One region of the Vogesella lacus genome, then DNA from elsewhere that is predicted to be linked to it. Evidence: riboswitches for the same ligand, from Rfam matches in the RefSeq annotation. Region 1 holds a riboswitch; the other holds the start of a gene.
The links. A riboswitch is a leader RNA that binds a small molecule or an ion and turns the genes downstream of it on or off. The one in region 1 is predicted to bind cobalamin.
Positions count from the first base shown of each region.

Region 2: another riboswitch for cobalamin. It lies ahead of ACZ9W6_RS15975 (ZrgA family zinc uptake protein); the one in region 1 lies ahead of ACZ9W6_RS03925 (TonB-dependent receptor domain-containing protein).

Region 1 is NZ_CEETQT010000002.1:340,305-347,528, reverse strand. Features, by position in the region: gene ACZ9W6_RS03945 (diguanylate cyclase domain-containing protein) at 1-1,059, shown strand, start outside; gene ACZ9W6_RS03940 (adenosylcobinamide-GDP ribazoletransferase) at 1,067-1,810, opposite strand; gene ACZ9W6_RS03935 (histidine phosphatase family protein) at 1,871-2,470, opposite strand; gene cobT (nicotinate-nucleotide--dimethylbenzimidazole phosphoribosyltransferase) at 2,467-3,504, opposite strand; cobalamin riboswitch at 3,629-3,831, shown strand; gene ACZ9W6_RS03925 (TonB-dependent receptor domain-containing protein) at 3,955-5,781, shown strand; gene cobU (bifunctional adenosylcobinamide kinase/adenosylcobinamide-phosphate guanylyltransferase) at 5,875-6,399, shown strand; gene ACZ9W6_RS03915 (hypothetical protein) at 6,523-6,729, shown strand; gene ACZ9W6_RS03910 (cell division protein ZapA) at 6,722-7,045, shown strand.
Region 2 is NZ_CEETQT010000013.1:55,379-62,602, forward strand. Features, by position in the region: gene cobN (cobaltochelatase subunit CobN) at 1-1,667, opposite strand, end outside; gene ACZ9W6_RS15965 (DUF2149 domain-containing protein) at 1,664-1,963, opposite strand; gene ACZ9W6_RS15970 (hypothetical protein) at 1,960-2,415, opposite strand; gene ACZ9W6_RS15975 (ZrgA family zinc uptake protein) at 2,425-2,952, opposite strand; cobalamin riboswitch at 3,021-3,256, opposite strand; gene ACZ9W6_RS15980 (type B 50S ribosomal protein L31) at 3,399-3,668, shown strand; gene ACZ9W6_RS15985 (helix-turn-helix transcriptional regulator) at 3,679-4,398, opposite strand; gene ACZ9W6_RS15990 (DUF1801 domain-containing protein) at 4,400-5,005, opposite strand; gene ACZ9W6_RS15995 (EVE domain-containing protein) at 4,992-5,456, opposite strand; gene ACZ9W6_RS16000 (VOC family protein) at 5,453-5,818, opposite strand; gene ACZ9W6_RS16005 (hypothetical protein) at 6,045-6,770, shown strand; gene ACZ9W6_RS16010 (sigma-54-dependent Fis family transcriptional regulator) at 6,771-7,224, opposite strand, start outside.

The DNA.
Region 1 (7,224 bases):
CCCGGCTCGCCTGAGCGTTTGCCGGTGGCCAACGCAGCACCGCGCAACGAGCTGTACCGGCTGACGCGCGATATCAACGGCCTGCTGAATACGGTCGAGCTGGTGGTAAATGGCGAACGCGCTTTGCGCGAACACATTACCGAGCTTGAACACCGCCTGCGTGGCATGTTCGAGCGGGCCAGCGTCGGCATCTTCCTGATCAATAAGGATGGCCGCATCAAGACGCATAATCCGGCCTTTGGTGAGTTGTCTTTTCATCTGCATGTGCAGGACAACTGGATGGACATCCTGTTTGCCCAGCCGGAACGCCTGCACGGCATGCTGCAGCGTGCGGTGATGCAGGGTCAGCCGCAGATGCAGGACTTGCAGCTGGCCGAGCCCAACGAAGGTCAGTGGCGGCATGTGGTGCTGTCCTACTCGGGGGAGGAGCAGGGCGAGGCGCTGTTCCAGGGGCTGATCTACGATATTACCGACCGCAAGCAGGGCGAGCTGGTGATGCAGCGCCAGGCGGACTACGACCATCTGACCGGTATCTACAATCGTCGCGCCGCCGAAATGTTGCTGCCGCAGCGCCTGCAACAGCAGGTGATGCGCAAGGGCAGTCTGGCGGTGCTGATGATGGACCTCGACCGCTTCAAGCACATCAATGATAACTGGGGGCATGAGGCCGGCGATCAGGTGCTGGTGGAGATTGCGCGCCGGCTGGGCCTGTTCCGTGCGCCGGGCGATATGCTGGCGCGGCTGGGCGGCGATGAATTCCTGCTGGTGGTCGAGCTGGGAGATCGCGGCCAGCTTGCCGAGCTGGCCAGCCGCATCATTCGTGAAGTCGGCCAGTGGATAAGCATAGGCCCGGGCAAGCAGGACTATGTCGGCTGCAGTATCGGCATCGCGCTGTTTCCGCAACATGGCCGCCGCGCCGACGAGTTGCGCAATGCTGCCGACCGCGCCATGTACGAGGTGAAGCGTCATGGTCGTAATGGCTATTGCTTCTACGAGGCTGACGAGACCTTGTACCGCGTGGTGTCGGTCGAGGTGTTGCGCGCACCACGCGAGGACTGATCCGCGCTTATTGCAGCGCCAATAGCCACAACAGCAGCATCAGGCTTTCGCATACCTCGATGCCGGCACCCAGACAATCGCCGGTCATGCCGCCGAGTTTCCGTTTCAGATACGCCCACCACAACAGCCCGCTCAGCGGGGCCAGCAGCAGAACCGGTGCCAGCAGATAGCTGGCAATGGCCAGCAAGCCGGCTGCCAGCCAGAAGCTCGGCCAGTGGCTGCGCCAGGCAAAACGCTCGCCGCTGCCGGCCGCCAGGCTGGGCAGGGTGGCAGACCACGCAACGGTAAACAGCCTCGCCCAGGCCGGAATCAATAGGAGCGGCAGCAGGCTGTGGATATCTTTACCGGCGTTGGCTGTCGTCTTGGCCAGCAGCATCAGCAGTACCAGCTTCACCAGCAGCTGGCTGGCCAGTGCCAGCACACCGAAACTGCCCAGATGCGGGTCTTTCAGTACTTCCAGAAACCGTTCGCGCGAGCGATGCGCGGCACCCTGCGCATCGGCCAGATCCGCCAGACCATCAATATGCAGGCCGCCGGTTACCCACAGCCAGGCCAGCAGGCCGGCCAATGCGGCCAACCATGGGTCGACGAGACTGCCGGCCGCCACCGCAAGCCAGACTATCGCCCCGACCAGCACGCCGACCGGCGCAAACCAGCGGGCGGCATCGGCCAGCCAGGCCGGATCAAAGCTGGCCAGCTGCGGGGTGGGTAAACGGGTGAGGAACTGGATGGCAAGAATCAGCGCGCGCATGCTGTGGATAAGTCTGTGGATAGGGTGAGAGAAAGCCGTGGGCAGAATGTGGGTAGCGGGCTAGTGGCCCGGTGATTCCAGCCGCGTCAGATAGGCCGGGTGGCCATCGAGTATCGACAGCTGGGCAAAGCCGCCGCGCTGCACTGCCATCAGCCGTGCCGCACTGAATTCGATGCCCAGCAGCTCGGCCAGCAGCACACTGATCACGCCGCCGTGGCTGACCAGCACACGATGGCTGCCGCGTGCCTCGCGCAGCCAGTCGGCAAAGCCGGCCAGCACGCGGGTGCGGAACAACTCGAACGATTCGCCGCCCTCGGGCGTCAGTAGGCCGCGCATCATCAGCAGCGACCAGTCTGGTGTTTCGGCATTGATCTCGGCCAGTGCCCGCCCTTCCCAGCTGCCGAAATCACATTCGGCCAGCGCCGGCGACACATGCAGCGGCACCCGGCATTGCAGCGCCTGCTTGACCGCGAACTCGCGGCAACGCAGCAGCGGCGAGCTGGCCATGCTGGTTACCGGTGCCAGCGCCGTCAGCTTTTGCCAGCTTTGCTGCATGTCGATGAGGCCTTGGGCGGTCAGCGGCAGATCGCTGCGGCCAACCAGCCGGCCTTGATGGTCGATCTGGCCGTGGCGCAGCAGGGTCAGGGTGTAAGGATTCATGCGCTCTTGCCGGCGACACCGGCCTCGGCAAAGGTGGCCATGCCGGCATGCAGCGCAATCGCCTGCTGCAACAGCGGCAGGGCAATCGCCGCGCCCGAGCCTTCGCCCAGACGCAGGCCGAGGTCGATCAGCGCCGTTAGTTGCAGGTCAGCCAGCGCCTGGGCGTGGCCGGTTTCCTGCGAGCAATGGCTGGCCAGCAGCCAGGGCTTGAGCGCCGGGTCGATATGGCAGGCGGCCAGTGCGGCAGCGGTGCTGATGAAACCATCCAGCAGCAGCGGCACGCCCTGTTCGGCACCTTCGAGGTAAAAGCCGGCCATGGCGGCGATTTCGAGGCCGCCCAGCTCGGCCAGCAGCTCGGCACCATCCAGTGATTGATTCTTCACCCGGGCCAGCGCATCGCTGACCACCTGACGTTTGATGGCGAGGTGGGCATCATCGATACCGGTGCCGCGGCCCACGATCTGGTCGGGCGCATGGCCGCCAAGGCGGCAGATCAACGCGGCAGACGGCGTGGTATTGCCGATGCCCATATCGCCGGCAATCAGCAGATTGGCCCCGTCGGCAATCGCGCGGCGCGCGGCGTTGCGGCCAACCTCAAGCGCGGCCTCGCACTGGGCGGTCGTCATCGCGGCTTGTCGGCGGATATTGCCGCTGCCTTCGGCGATCTTGGCCTGTACCACGTCTTCCAGCGCCGACAAGTCGCCCACGACGCCGACATCCACCACCTCGAGCCGCGCCTGATTCTGCCGTGCCAGCACACTGATGGCGGCGCCGCCATTGACGAAGTTGGCGACCATCGCCGCCGTCACCGAGGACGGAAAGGCCGACACGCCTTCGGCACAGACGCCGTGATCGGCAGCAAACACACAGATGGCCGGCGACAGCGGCCGCGGAATGTCACGGCCTTGCAGTGCGGCCAGCTGGCAGGCCAGCTGCTCGAGCTTGCCGAGGCTGCCTGCCGGCTTGGTCAGTTGCGACTGGCGGGCCTCGGCGGCGCGGCCGGCGGAAAGATCGGGAGCGGGGATGCGCGACATGGTGCTGATTCCTTGAATGCGGTTGGCCTGGCGGGAGGCACGATGGCCAGACCTTACGCCAGCTTGGCAGCCAGTGCAAACCGGCAGGCTTGCGCATTGTGCAGCGCGCAAGTCGTGCTGCAGGTATAATCGTCGCCCTGCAGGTGCCCGGCTGATGTTCCATCATAGGCCGGGTGAAACTGGGAAGCCGGTGTAAATCCGGCGCTGCCCCCGCAACGGTAAGGTCTGGCCGCAAGGCCCAGGTCGCACGAAAACCACTGTCGCCAGACGGGAAGGTGTGCCACCGCAAGACCCAGCCCGGAGACCGGCCTGCATCGGGTGCTGTGGAATGCGCCCGCCTGGAGTATCGCGGGGAGGCGATCAGACAGCACGTTGGCCGCAGCCGCGACCCATCATCCTGCAGTCCTGTATTTCTCCGCACTCCCGTTTCCATAAATCCGGAGTGTGAACATGTTCAAGAACAAACCCCTGGCCGCGCTGGTAGCGCTGGCATGTGCCCCGGCCGCCCTGGCCCAGACCCCGACCCAGCTCGACGCAGTTGTCGTTACTGCCACCCGTACCGCGACCCCGGTCAGCAAGGTGCTGTCCGATGTGACCGTACTGGGCCAGGAAGAAATCAGCCAGAGCGGCAGCCTGACCGTGGCGCAACTCCTGGCCGAGCAGGCGGGTGTCGAGTTTTACAGCAATGGCGGCGAAGGCAAGTCCTCCAGCCTGATGCTGCGTGGCGCCACCGCCAAGCAGACGCTGGTGCTGATTGACGGCATGCGCGTGCTGTCGGCGACGGCCGGTACCACTTCGCTGGAAAACATCTCGCTGGACAGCATCGAGCGCGTGGAAATCCTGCGCGGCCCGGCCTCCAGCCTGTACGGTGCCGATGCCATCGGTGGCGTGGTGCAGATCTTCACCAAGCGCGGCAAGGGCGCGCCAGCGCTGCGCTTCAATGCAGGCGTGGGTGCCGAAGGCAAGCGCGTGTTTGGTCTGGGCTTTGCCGGTGAAGTGGGTCAGACCCGCTTCAATCTGGGTGTAGACCACAACAAGACCGACGGTATCTCGGCGCGTAATGCCGACAATCCGAAGTACAACGCCGACCGCGACGGTTTTGAAAACACCACCTATACCGTCAGTGCCGAGCATCAGCTGGCCGCCGGTCACAGCCTGGGCTTCAATCTGTACCAGTCCGAAGCCCGCAACGAGTACGACCAGTCTGCCAAGGCGGCCGACGAGTCGCGTTCTCGCTTGGCTGGCCAGTCTGTCGAGCTGAAAAACCGCGTTTCCGAGCGCTGGACCAGCTCGCTGCGCTATATCAACAGCAGCGACAAATCGCGCAATTTCACCAATGGCAACTTTGCCGTGGCCAGCAGCCAGTTCGAGACTCGCCAGCAAGAATGGCAGTGGAACAACCAGCTGGATCTGGCCTCCGCCGGCCAGCTGACGCTGGGTGCCAACCACCTGCTGCAGCGCGTGTACAGCACGACGGCCTACAGCCAGAACCGTCGCACCGTGGATGCGGTGTACGCCGGCTATCAGGGCGAATTCGGTGCCCATCGTCTGCAGGGTAGCCTGCGTCATGACGACAACTCGCAGTTTGGCGGCAAGACCACCGGCCAGATCGGCTACGGCTACCAGCTGACGCCGTCGCTGTTGCTGCGTGCGGCCTACGGCACGGCTTTCAAGGCGCCGACCTTTAATGATCTGTACTGGCCACTGGCCTTCGGCTATCAGGGCAACCCGAACCTGAAGCCGGAAGAAGCCAGCAACCGCGAACTGGCCGTGCACTGGCGTCAGGGCGGTAGCCATCTGCGCGTGACCGCTTTTGACAACCATATCCGCAACCTGATCGCCGGCACTGCCGACTGGTCTACCGTGGATAATCTGGAAAAGGCACGCATCATCGGCCAGACCATCGAAGCCGGCCAGCAGTGGGGTAACTTCGGTCTGAGCGCCAACCTCACCAACCAGCGCGCGCGTGACGAAAACAGCGGTAAGCTGCTGGTGTATCGTGCCAAACTGCACGGCGGCATCAATGCCACCCTGCAGCAGGACCGTACCCGTTACACCGCGCAACTGGTGGCCAGCGGCCAACGTCCGACCAGCAATGCCAATACCGACTTCCTGGGTGGCTATGGCGTGCTGAATCTGGCGGTTGAGCACGAACTGGCGCGCAACTGGACGCTGCAGGGCAAGCTCAGCAATGTCACCGACAAGCGTTATGAAACCACCAAAGACTACAGCCAGCCACGTCGCGGCTGGTTTGTCGGTGTGCGTTACGCGCAATAAGCCGGACGTTGCGGCCAACCCTTACCCAAGGTTGGCCGCAAGCGGCAACAGGCCTTCCCCGTGTCGGGGGAGGCTTTTTTACAGGAGTCAGCCATGCGACATCTGATCAGTGGTGGTGCGCGTAGCGGCAAGAGCCGCCACGCTGAAAATCTGGCGCTCGCGCATGCCGGCCCGGTGACGTATATCGCGACAGCCGAGCGGCGCACGGATGCCGCTTTTCTGGCACGCATCGCCCACCACAGCCAGCGCCGTCCGGCCAGCTGGGGGCTTGTCGAGGCCGGGCAAGAGTTGCCGGCGCTGATCGCCAGCCACGACCAGCCCGATGGCCTGCTGCTGATCGACTGTCTGGGCATGTGGCTGATGCGCTTTTTCGATGGCGATGGCCGTTTTGACATGGCCCGCTGGCTGCAGCAGCGCGAGGCGCTGTTGGCCGCGCTGGCCGCTTGCCGTGGCGAGGTGATCCTGGTCAGCAACGAAGTGGGCTGGGGTGTGGTGCCGCTGGGGCAGGAGACGCGTGACTTTGTCGACGAGCTTGGCCGGCTGAACCAGTCGGTGGCAGAAGCCTGCGAAAAGGTCAGCCTGGTGGCTTGCGGATTGCCGCTGGCACTCAAGGGTTAAAGCCGTGCTGTGCCGGTCGGCAGTTTATGACGGCTGACATGGCGGGGCAAAGCAACGTAGAATCGGCGGCTGTGACGGCCTGATGCCGCCAGCCGACTGACTTTATTTCTTCACGAAGCCGACATGGAACAAGAACTCGAACATCTGGAACATCGCGTGGTGGCCCTGATTGCCCGCCTGCACGAACTGGAAACCCAGAACGACCGTCTGGGCGAAGTGCTCGCGCATACCATGAAGGAAAACGCCGAGATGCGTTATGCGCTGGAAGAAACCCGTCACCGGGTGGCTGCCCTGATGAACCGCCTGCCACAGGAAGAACAGCATGAGTGAGATCGTACAACTGGACGTAACCTTGCTGGGTCGCCAGTTCACCATCGGTACGCCGATCGAAGAGCGCGATACCCTGCAGCAGGCCATCCGTCTGCTGGGCGAAAAAATCCAGGCGATTCAGTCCGGTGGCCGCATTGTCGATGCCGACAAGATCGCCATCATGGCTGCGCTGAACATTGCCCACGACCTGCTGAAAGTAAAAGTCGGTGATGATGGCTTGGAGATGGCGACAATCCGTCGTAAAATAAGCGACATGAGCGAGGCGATTGACTCGGCACTAGCCCGTCAGCCAAACAGCCCGCTTCAGTCAGAATAACCGTTCTTCCCCTGCGGTGTTCGCGACGGCCCATAATTCCTTTGTACCAATGCGTTCGCTTCAGGTTGCCAGCGCAGTCGTAGGTGTGCCGCGTCCCTTTGCCGGACGCGCCCGAAATGGCAGCAAGGTGACCCTCCCTGGAAACAGGGTACAAGCGAATTCGGCCAGAGCGACGCCGG
Region 2 (7,224 bases), on a different contig from region 1:
GCCCATTCCTGCGTGCCGTGGGTGCCGAAGTGGATCAGCGCCTGCGCCTGCTGCGCCCACAGATACACCGCCAGATAGTGGTGCGACAGCGGCTGGCGGCTGCGGTGCATGAAGGGATTGCTGCCGCGATGCAGGGTTTCCTCGCGCGGCGGCTGCGGCAAGACCGACAGTTGGCCGCGTTGCAGGCGCGGAATCACGAATACCGGCTCGCCCTGCCAGCTCACCACATAGCGGCTGGATTCCGGCTCGCCCCAGCGGCTTTTGATGCGTTCGCGCTGGGCGGATGGCAGGTTTTGCCACCACTGGCGGTACTGGCGCACGGGCAGGGCGGCGGCCTGATTATTGCGCAGCAGGCCGAGCAGATCGCTGCCCTCGTAATAGGCGGCCAATAGCGGCTTGAGGCTGTCTATCCAGCCTTGCTCGGCCAGCGGCGTCACGCGGTAACCGTTGGCCGCAAGGCCCTGGCTGACGGTTTCGAGGCTGCGCGGCACGTTGAGGAAGGACGCGCCAAAGTGATTGCCGCCCGGCGGGTAGTTGTAAACCATGGCCACCAGCTGGCGTTGTGCGCGTGGCAGATCAGCCAGCTGGATCAGCCGCTTGGCCTTGGCGGCAACGGCATCGGCCTGACGGGCGATCAGCTCGGTCTTGCGGCCGCCCTCCTGCAAGGCGGTGACCAGCATCGGGTCGATGGCACCGGCGGCCTCGGGCTGCACCAGATAAAACGGCGTATCCGACAGCTTGAGGCCGTTGCCATCGGCCTGCCAGCTGGCGGCATCGCCGTGGCGATAGGGCTGGGTGGCCAGCACCGGCACGCCCCAGCGCAAGAACAAGGGCTGCAGGGCGGCGGCCTGTGTCACCAGCTGATGCAGCACCAGCACGCGCGGATGCGCCTGCTCGCCCTGGCCCAGCAGGCTTTCCAGCCCCTTGGCGTCCAGTTGCTGGCCGAAGACGGCATAGGCAAACAGCCCTTGCTGGCGGAAGCGGCGCAGCCAGTCATCCAGCCAGGCGGTTTCGCCGTTAACAAAATGGTGGCGATGCACGAGCACTGCCACCGCTGCTTGGCCGCGCAGCGCGGTCTGGCTTTGCCGCCACGTTTCCAGCTGGCGGCTGTCGGCAAACAGCGCCGGTGCGTCGGGGTGATACAGCGCCTGCCGTGGCAGGGGCTGTGGCGGTGGCTCGCTGGCGGCGAAGCTGTCCGGCTGGCCGGCTGCCAGCCAGCGTTTGGCGTAGGCGAGGGCATGGCGGGTGTTGGCCGCACCGCCGGCCGCCAGCCAGGCGGCTTGCTGCTCGCCGGCCTTGCGGCCAACCCTGGCGTCCGGCGCGATCCACACCAGCGGCTTGCCACTGGCCTGCAGCTGGCTGCCGAAGGATTGCTGCAGACGCTGCAACACCGACTCGTGCGGCACATCCAGCCACACCAGATCGGCCTTGGCCAGCGCCTTGGCCAGCGCGGCGCGTTCGCCCTCCAGCCGTACAGGGTTGGCCGCGAGCGGATGATCGAGGCTGGCAAACTGCCAGCCCTGGGTGCGCGCTTCGTTTTCGACCAGCGCGGTGCGCGCGGCCGGGGTGATGTCCACCGTCAGCCATAACAGGCGCTGCGCCAGCGCCTGTTGCCCGGCCAGCAAGAGGCAGAGCGCGAGGCCGGTGCAAAATGCTTGCAGTCTCACTTGGCGGCCCCGTCTTCCGGCACATAGATGATGCTGCCGTCCGCCAGGCGGTAGGCGACCCCGGCGCGCACGCCGTCGCCCTGCTGCAGGCTGCCGCTGCCCTGATAACGGATTTTCTGGCCGTCCTGTTCGATGGTCAGCTCGACCTTGCCGGGCTGATTGCTGTGCTGCTGATTGAAGCTGACGGCCGCCAAGAGGGCAACGATCAGCACCAGAAACACATCGACCAGATTGATGGCCGACAGCATCGGATCATCGTCTTCCTCGGCGAGGATGTTCAGCTCGGGGCGGCTCATGCGGCCTCCTGACGGCGGCGGATGGCCACCAGCTCGGCCAAGAGCCAGCGACGGCGCACCGAGTACAGCACCAGGCCCAGCGAGGCGGTGGCCAGCGCCAGCACCACGCCGGCAAAGGCATTGCTGAACACCGCCAGCGCGGCATGGCCTTCACCGCCGGATACCGACTGCAGCGCCGGCCCCAGCGGAATCATGGTGGCGATCAGGCCCAGCATAGGCGTGACGCGCGCCAAGAGACGCAGAGGCTCGAGGCGGGCCAGAATCGCCAGCTCGACTTCGTCGATGGCAAGGTTGGCCGCCTGCGGCAGCAGGCTGATGCCGCGCCGGCGCTGCCAGCCTTCCATCACGACCACGCCGCTCATCCACAGCGCGTACAACAGGGTGGCCAGCAGCAAGGCGAGCACCGGCAGCAGCAGCCATTGCATCAGCTGCAGCAGATTGGCTTCCAGCATGGTGACTCCTTACAGCGTGACAGCAGGGAAACGCGGACGGATGGTCACCGTCTTGCGGGTGCTGCCGGCGCTCCACTGCAGGCGCAGCTGCTTGAGGCCGGGGTAGCGCGCGAAGGCCGGCACCGCCAGCGATTTCAGCGCGGCGGCCTCCTTGCACTGGTAAACCAGTTTGACGCGGAGATTGTCGATGTCACGGCCAGCGGCCGGCTTGACGATGTCGGGGGTGATCTCGTGCTGGTTCAGCACGCAACCGGCTTCGGCCGCCGGCGTCAGCAAGTCGCCAGGGGTGGCCATCTGCGCGACAAAGTCTTGCCACAGTTTTTGCTGGGCATCGCCCTTGGGCGGGTAGTCGTAGCCGAGAAAGCTTTCCAGCGGAATCTCCAGCTGGACAGTCAGCGTCTGGCCGGCCAGTTCGGCGCGGGCGGTGCCGTGGCCGTGGGTGTGATTGCCGTGGGCAAAAGCGGTGGCAGGAATGAGGGCGGCGGCCAGCAGGCAGCCAGCCACGGGCGCAACAAGGCGCAGGCTTGCGAAAGTCATGGGTATTACCGGACAGGGGTTGCCACTGGCCGTCCTCCCCGACGGCAACCGGGCCTAAGGCCGGACGTGATCCGGCCACTTCGCTGGCCGGTATCCGGGCTATGGCGCACGCTCCGTCGCCTTCCCGGTGGCGCTTGCGGCGCGCAGCCAGTGGCTGGGATGAGGGATCGGGCTGCAGGGCAGCCGGCCATGTACCGTTGCGGGGGCAGCACGGCTTGGGGCTGACCTTGCGGCCAACCTTGCCGTTTCCCGTTTAACTGCAGCCATCGAACGGGCCGCGAGCACCAACGCGGCGCGGATGGTAGCGTGTTGGCCGCGGTTTGTCATGGTTGCACTGTGGCGATATCGATAATCACCACACGTACTGCTGTCGGGATTTTGCTATTGAAATGAGAACTGTTATCAAATAACATTGTTACTTTATTACATAAATCCAGGAGCCCATCATGCAGAAAAACCTGCATCCGCAAAACTACCGCACCGTGCTGTTCTACGACACCGGTGCCAAGGAAGGCTGGTTGATCCGCTCGTGCGCGCCGACCCGCGACACCCTGCAATGGCATGACGGCGAAACCTATCCGGTGATGTATCTGGATACCTCGGCCGCCTCGCATCCGGTATTTACCGGCAAGGCACGCGAGATCCACACCGAAGGCCGCGCCAGCCAGTTCATGGCGCGTTTCGGCAAGCTGATTCCGGGCAGCCGTCAGGCCTGAAACGGCTGACTCAGTCCGGCGGCTGATGCCAGGCCTGCTGATCCTGTTGTTGCAGTGCGGCTCGCGCGGCGGCCGGGGTATCGGCGTTTTGCAAAAAGGCATCCAGCGAGATGCCGGCCGGCCAGGCGCTATCGTTGTCTTGCAGGCTGGTGATGCGGTCGATGCGGAAGTGGCGGTAATCGCCGCGCAGCAGACACCAGGCGGCCAGCGTCCAGCGGTCGCCCCAGAAAAACAGGCCCAGCGGCGCGAGCGTGCGCTGGCTGGGCTGGCCGTGCTGGTCCAGATAGTCGATGTCCACGCACTGGCGTGCGCCGATGGCGGCGCGTAGTGGCGCCAGTTTTTCGCGCGGATAATGCTGGCCGCTCGGGGCATACAAGGGCACCGGTGCCAGCCCGGCGCTGCCCAGCACGGCATGAATCTTGGCCAGCGCACTGGCGGCATCGCCGGCCAGCTCGCTATCGGCCCAGCCGGCCAGCAAGCGGCCTGCGGCCTCGAGCGCGGCCAGCTCGCCAGCAGAAAAACTCAGGGGTGGCGGGGTAAAGCCGGCCTCCAGCCAATAGCCTTCACCGGCCTCGCCATTTACCGGCGCACCGCTGGCCTGCAGATCGGCCATATCGCGATACACGGTGCGTACTGACACCTCCAGCCACTGCGCGAGCTGCTGCGCCGTGGTGCGACGGCGGCCACGCAACAGCAGCAGGATCTGCAGCAGACGGTCGGCGCGGCGCATATCAGGATGCCGGCCGCGCCAGCGTCAGCGCCTGTTGCAGATAGTCGGCGCAGGGCAGGCGGTCGATATCGGCGACGCTGACAAACTTCAGATGTCGCCGCCCTTTGCCCTTGCCTTGCAGCAGGCCGTGCACATCGGCCAGTTGCGCGCCGGCGCTGAATTCCAGCGTCACATGCTGGCGGTAGACAAACAGGCCACAGAAAGCCTGGCCGCAGGCAAACAGGATGCCGCCGTATTTGACCTCCTCGCTGATGGCCGGATCCAGCGCGAGGATTTGCCGGCGCAAGGCCAGCACGATGGCAGCCTGCTCGGGCTGCTGTTGTTGCCAGTCGTCCAGCAATTGCCGGACACGTTGGCCGCCAGCCTCGCCAGCGGTTTGCTGCTGCGCCAGCGCGATGATGGCCGAGAGGCTGGCGTGTGCCTGCGGGCTGTTGCCCCAGCAGCTGGAATGCAGCATCTGGCCGATGCGCCGGCATAGCGCAATCGCTTCTTCTGCGGCCAACTCGGCCAGCGTCTGGTAGCCGGCCTCCTCCAGCCGGCGGATCACCGTCGGGCCCACCCCTTTGAGTTGCAGCATGGCTTGTTTCTCGATTTCAGGGAAAGGCATGGTCGTCTCCAGACACGGACAGATCCGCCAGTGTCGCGCCCATCGCGGTGGCAATCAAGACAAAGTCATGCGCACTGATCTGCAAATGACCAAAGCGGAAGGCATAGCCCCAGTGTTGCGGATCGCGGATGAAAGTCAGCCCGGGCACGAGCGGCCGGATCAGCGCGGGCGTGGCCGCCACAAAGGCGATATCGCGCCGCCACGGGCGGAAGTTGTCAGCCATCTCGACCTGATACACCGCCTCATCGCTGACGAGGCCGATGGCGGTAAAGGCCTGACACAGCTCCTTGCCGCCGAAAACCTCGAGCGGCGAGTAGTAGATCAGCCCGTCGCCACGGCGCATGCGCGCCAGCGGCGCCCCCTTGCCGTGACAGAGCTGGGCAAAGCCGCCGGCCACGCCGCGGCCAACGTGATCGCGGCTGGCTACGCCTATCCAGAAGCGCTGGCTCATGGCTGCACATGCAGGCCGATGACATTGCCTTCGCTATCGCCAAACAGCGCGATATCGCCATTGCCATCGGGCAGGCTCATGCGTGGCAGCACGATCTGGCCACCGGCGGGCTCGATGCGCGCCAGCAGCGCGTCCATATCGGGGCCGCCATCCAGATAAAGGCGACTGCCGTTGGCCGCAGGCTGCAGGCGGTTGCTTTGCATGATGCAGCCGGGGTGCTCGTCACCGAGGCAGAACACCGCGATGCGGTCGTCCATGAAGTCTTCGACTTTCAGTTCCACATGAAACACCGTCTGGTAAAAACGCACGGCGCGGTCGAAGTCGGTGGCTGGGATTTCAAACCAGTGAACGAAGGGGGTCATGCTGCGGCTCCTGATGAGGTCGGCGGGTTTGCCTGACCGCAGTGTGCGCGCCCCCTGCTGACAGCATTCTGTCAGCAGGCCAGGAAATTGTTTTGTACTGTTGCAGACTGCACAGCAGCGCTGCTTGCTTTATGTAGTGAGGCGTTAGACGAATATCCTGAAATTGATGTGCAATTTATGACTTATGGCTTTTATAATTCGCGCTTTATTTTTCTGGTGCCGAATCATGCGCGCAATGCTGCTCAAATCCGCTGTCCTCCTGACATTGGCCATGCCGGCCTTTGCCGAGTCCTTACCGACCGAATCCTTGCAGTTTGGCTGGCTGGACAGCAACCAGAAACGGATGGAAAAGTTTGAGCAATACTTCTCGCGCGGGATGGCGCTGGACAGCATCAAGCTGGGCAAGAAAGCATTGGCGCTGCCTGAAGGGCAATGGCTGATTTACGAAACCAAGACCTTCAAGGGTGATATTCATAACGATGAAACCCGGGAACATTCCGGCAATACTGCCGGTGGCCAGCTGCATTTGCGGGACAGCAAGGGTGACAGTGAAATCATTGTACAGGTCGCGTTGTCCCGTGATGCTCTTAGCTATTGGTTGAGCGAGCTTGATGCTTTTTGTCGCGAGGGTGATATCGCTGATACCTCGTACAAAGCAGTGAAAAGCCAGCGTGATCTTATCAAGCCTGAGCGCCAGAGCTGTGTGAAGGTTTCTGCCGCCATCGAGAAAGACAGCCGCAATGGTGCCGAATATCTGGGAGTGTGGTCTGCGTTCATGGAAAGCCGTGAAGGTGATTATGTGCGCTATTCACACTTCCGCTACTTTCCGATGAGCAAAGGCCAAAGCTACGAGCAGGCCCTGCAGCAGGCCGAGGTGAAGGCACATATCGCCCAGCAATCGCGTTGGGCCAGCGACAGCAAGGCCGCCTTGGCAAAACAGCAGGGCTGGTAATCAGCCGCTGCGGCCTAGCTTGCGATACAGCGTGCTGCGACTGATGCCCAGTGCGCGCGCGGCAGCGCTGGCGTTGCCGCCATGCTCGGCCAGTACCTGCTGCAGACGGGCATTGTCCTGTGTCGCTTGCGGCTGTGGGCTGTGCATGCCGGCCGGCAGATGCCGGCAGTCGAGCACGGTGCCGTCGTCGACCAGTGCCAGCAGGGTGCGCAAGAGATTATCCAGCTGGCGCACATTGCCGGGCCACGGGTAGCGGCGGATGAAGTCGCACAGTGCCGGCGACAGCGAGATGCCGCGCCGCGCCGCGCCCTGTTGCTGCAACAGTCTGGCGGCAAGCTGTGCGACATCGCCGCGTTCGCGCAGCGGCGGCAACAGCAGCGGGTAGTGGGCGAGGCGGTAGTAGAGATCGGCGCGGAAGCGGCCGGCAGCGACTTCGGTGGCGAGGTCGCGGTGG